DNA from 2 places in the Neobacillus sp. NRS-1170 genome. Region 2 is predicted to be linked to the other one. Evidence: predicted binding sites of a transcription regulator. Region 2 holds the regulator's gene; the other holds the start of a gene.
What was found. Region 2 encodes LexA, which represses DNA repair genes until DNA is damaged. Its sites were predicted from a motif close to CGAACATATGTTCG; they were not measured.
Positions count from the first base shown of each region.

Region 1: ACIFOT_RS04765 (DNA polymerase thumb domain-containing protein) is a predicted target of LexA. The motif match lies at 1,008-1,021, and genes of this name have one in related genera.

Region 1 covers NZ_JBITPF010000012.1:18,470-20,876, forward strand. The annotation lists gene ACIFOT_RS04755 (SNF2 helicase associated domain-containing protein) at 1-317, shown strand, start outside; gene ACIFOT_RS04760 (YqzH family protein) at 735-926, opposite strand; gene ACIFOT_RS04765 (DNA polymerase thumb domain-containing protein) at 1,089-2,348, shown strand; gene ACIFOT_RS04770 (YolD-like family protein) at 2,371-2,407, shown strand, end outside.
Region 2 covers NZ_JBITPF010000090.1:20,854-23,260, forward strand. The annotation lists gene glnA (type I glutamate--ammonia ligase) at 1-123, shown strand, start outside; gene ACIFOT_RS29875 (DUF4257 domain-containing protein) at 508-795, opposite strand; gene lexA (transcriptional repressor LexA) at 1,001-1,624, opposite strand; gene yneA (cell division suppressor protein YneA) at 1,784-2,107, shown strand; gene ACIFOT_RS29890 (YneB family resolvase-like protein) at 2,113-2,407, shown strand, end outside.

The DNA.
Region 1 (2,407 bases), on a different contig from region 2:
ATGAAGGGGAACGCGATTTCTTCCTTATTTCGCTTAAGGCTGGCGGTACAGGACTTAATTTGACGGGAGCGGACACGGTCATTTTGTATGACATTTGGTGGAATCCGGCGGTCGAGGAGCAGGCCGCAGACCGGGCCCATCGCATCGGCCAGAAAAATGTTGTCCAGGTCATCAAGCTTGTTTCCCGAGGCACCATCGAAGAGAAAATCAGCGAACTGCAGGACAAAAAAAGACAGCTGATTGAAGAAATCATTGACTCCGAGGAGCAGGGCAAATCCGTTTTAACCGAAGAGGATATACAAGAAATATTATCTTAACATAATTTATGGAGAATTCTTGCTTGTTTTCTCGATCGAGCTATTCTATGGGACAATTTGCATGGAATTCCTGCTGGTTTTGTCCCATAGAGCTTTTCTATGGGACAGTTTGCATGGGGTCCTGCTGGTTTTGTCCCATAGAGCTTTTCTATGGGACAGTTTGCATGGGATTCCTGCTGGCTTTGTCCCATAGAGCTTTTCTATGGGACAGTTTGCATGGGATTTCCGCTGGTTTTGTCCCATAGGGCTCTTCTATGGGACAGTTTGCATGGGATTTCCGCTGGTTTTGTCCCATAGAGCCCTTCTATGGGACAATTTGCATGGAATTCCTGCTGGTTTTGTCCCATAGAGCTCTTTCTATGGGACAGTTTGCATGGGATTTCCGCTGGTTTTGTCCCATAGGGCTCTTCTATAGAATCATCCCGTTAAAAATTCATATACCATATCATTTACTACCTCATATAAATCCGCGCTCGGTTCCTCGTCTTTTGTTTGAAGAATCCGATTCACAAGTACCTCCAAATCTTTCTCATCAACAGGCATCGAATCCGCCTCATAATACTGTTTAAAACAATTCTTGATCATTTTAACGACTAATTTTTTCTCCATAAAAAAGCACCTCAACGTTATTATACTGTTTTGCCGCTTAATCTCCATCTAAAAAAACAGGCAAAAAATTTCCATTGAATGAGAACGTATATTCGCTTATCATAATAAATATAATAATAAAGAACAAATGTTCTATTTTTGAAAAACTGTGAGGGGAAAGCCATGGTGGATTATAGCACACTGCCGCAAAATAAAATTCTATGTGTGGACATGAAGAGCTTTTATGCAAGCTGTTCGGCTGTTATGAGAGGTCTTGATCCATTGAATTGCTATTTAGCGGTGGCTGGCAACTTGGATCGGCAGGGAAGTGTCGTGCTTGCTGCTTCCCCGCGCCTCAAAAAAGAATTTGGCATTAAAACAGGTTCACGGCTATTCGAGATTCCAAAAGACCCAAGAATTCAAATTGTTGAGCCAAGGATGGCAACGTACTTACGTGTTTCAACTGAAATTTCCCGTGTCTTTAACCGCTACGTTCCAAAAGAAGCCATCCATACGTACAGCGTCGATGAAAGCTTTATTAAAGTCGATGGAGCGGTTCATTTATGGGGGAATGCCCGGACGATTGCCGAAAAAATAAAGGACGATATTGAACGGGAATTTCAGCTGCCGTGCGCCGTCGGCATTGGCCCGAACATGCTCATGTCAAAGCTTTGTCTAGATCTGGACGCAAAGAAAAAAGGAGTGGCTGAGTGGACGTATGAAGATGTAAAGACAAAGCTTTGGAACGTATCCCCGCTTAGGGAAATGTGGGGAATTGGCCGCCGTGTCGAAAAGACATTAAACGGAATGGGGATTTTTACGGTTGGCCAGCTGGCCCGCTATGATTTAGAAAAGCTGGAAAAGAAGTTCGGCATTATGGGAAACCAGCTTTATCATCATGCCTGGGGAGTGGATCTTTCTGAGCCGGGAGCCCCAATCATCCAGGGGCAAATCAGCTTTGGAAAAAGCCAAATTCTTTTAAGGGATTATAAAGAGGAAAAGGAAATCAAGGCCGTTATTTTAGAAATGTGTGAGGAAGTGGCCCGGAGAACTAGAACGCGCCGTAAAGCAGGGAGGACCATTAGTCTCAGCATCGGTTACAGCCAAGATGAATTTGGCGGCGGCTTTCATCGTTCCCGAACAATTCGGCAGCCAACGAATGAGACGATGGAGCTTTACCGCGTCTGCCTTGAATTGTTTCATGAAAATTATACAGGCAAGACGGTAAGGCAAATTGCGATTGCCCTCGGAAATATTGTTGACGACTGCGAGATTCAGCTTGATCTTTTTGACTTGGGTGCCTATAAGAGGCGGGAGCTTGGCTATGTAGTGGATTCAGTCCGCCGCCGCTTCGGTTCGGGCTCGCTGCTGCGCGCTGTTTCCTATACAGCCGCTGGAACTGCAAAGCACAGGGCAACACTAGTGGGCGGGCATAAAATGTAATTGGGAAAGAAGGTAGAGGCGTATGACGATTCGCGACCGCGGCAGAATCAAATGGACGT
Region 2 (2,407 bases):
ATTGTAGCTGGTCTTGGCGAGCACATCTTAGAACACTTTGTAGAAGCAAAAGAGATCGAATGGGATATGTTCCGTACCGTCGTTCACCAATGGGAACGCGATCAGTATATGTCAATGTATTAAGATTGGAAAGTCTTGCCGCTTTTATAGCGTCAAGACTTTTTTATTTGATGAAAAAGATAACTTCGTTCGGGAAGTGAGTTTCATTTACTGTGGAAGCACAGATTCTTGGATTTTGGTCAATGAACAGCCATTTCATTTACCCTGGAAGCTCTATTTCATTCACTTTGGGCAATGAAAGGCTCTTTCATTTATCGAAGAGACACATTTTCATGTAAGTCGGTCAATGAACTACTAAATCATTTACCCTCGATGCATTTTTTCCCGCATTGTGGTCAATCAACCGTCGAAACAAAAAAACAAGATCATTCCTTAAACAAAAAAACAAGATCATTCCTTAAACAAAAAAACAGCATCCATAATCCAGATGCTGGTTTGTACCAAATTTTATTTCTCATCACTGTTCTGTTTGATCAATTTAAAACCCGAGAGTGCTGCATCACCAGCAATCCCGGCAACTAGCGAAAAAATAATATTCTCAACATAGGAATTTGGAGCTGTATACAAAACAAGAAGAAGGGCTGCAACTGCACCTAGAAGCATTTCTTCTAGAAAACCGAGATAAAGGAACTTTTTTGTTTTCCGAGGCATAATAATTTTGCCATGCTTACGAACATGTCCAATAATCCCAACCGTCCCACCAATCACTAACGAGAAAATAATGTCAATGAACACTTCTTTCTCACTCTCCTTAAGCCTGAATTTTTTGGACCTAAGGTAAATCTTGGTGTATTACCATTATACTAAACTTGGAAACTCTTGAGCATGGGAAAAAATACTGAATTTTCCAAATACAAGAATCATTTAAATTATTTATCAAAAATTTTCCCAATATCAGTATTGATAAAACAAGAGCCGGCAAATGAAAGCCGACTCTTTATTAATGAATATGTCTATATACTCCGATAACTTTTCCAAGAATAGAAACATTTCGTAAAATGATAGGATCCATGGTTGAATTTTCTGGCTGCAAACGGATGAAATCTTTTTCTTTAAAAAATCTCTTACACGTTGCTTCATCATCTTCTGTCATCGCGACAACAATATCCCCATTATTCGCTGTTTGCTGCTGTTTTACGATTACATAGTCCCCATCAAGAATTCCAGCCTCTATCATACTTTCACCCATGATTTCTAGCATAAATACGTGTTCATCAGCAGGCGCAAGCCTTTCAGGAAGTGGAAAATATTCTTCTACGTTTTCAATAGCAGTAATAGGTAATCCCGCTGTTACCTTACCAACCACTGGAACATTGACAACATTGTTTCTTGGGATATGAGCAAGTTCATCTACTTCCAAAATTTCGATTGCTCTTGGTTTTGTTGGATCCCGTCTAATAAGACCTTTACTTTCTAATCTAGCTAAATGGCCATGTACAGTGGAGCTGGATGCAAGTCCAACCGCTTCGCCAATTTCGCGTACGGATGGAGGATAGCCCTTGCTCTTAACCTCACCTTTTATGAAATCCAGGATATCCTGCTGCCGTTTTGATATTTTTACCATGATAAAATGCACCTCGCCTGGTTAATGTTGTCTTAATTATATCATGTTCGCTCATTTTATACAAACATAAGTTCGAATAAGTGGTTGACAACAAACAAACGTTCGAATTATAATGAAACTATCAAAAGCGAACGTATATTCTATTAAGAGGTGTTTATCATGAAAAAGATTTGGAACCAATACTCATTTGTTATTATTCTAATGTTTATAAGCTGTTCATTTGCCTTAATTTTATCTATTCAGTCAAATGCCAATGAAAAAGATAAATTTATAAAAGTAACTGTTTCTGAAGGGGATTCACTCTGGGAGCTATCCAATCAATATGCCGGCCAGCATTCCCTATCCAATAAAGAGTTTGTCAGCTGGGTGAAGAAGCACAATATAAATGTGGGTGATCAAATTTTCCCTGGCGATAAAATCATGATCCCAGTTAGCAATGAAGCTCTAGATACAACACAATTTGCAAGTGCCATTGAGGAATAAATGGTATGAATGCAATCATATACTGCCGGGTTAGCACAAATAAGGAAACGCAGGAAACCTCTTTACAGCGTCAGGAAGAAGAACTAATTCAACTTGCAAAACAGCATCATTTTGAAATTGATTCAATTATTAAAGAACAGGCAAGCGGATATGACTTTGAAAGAGATGGTATCCTTCATGTTTTGGAACGGATAAAGGATAAAAAAGTACAAGCCCTTCTAATTCAAGATGAAACACGTCTTGGAAGGGGAAACGCCAAAATTGCACTCTTGCACTGTATCTTAAAAGAGGGAATTAAAC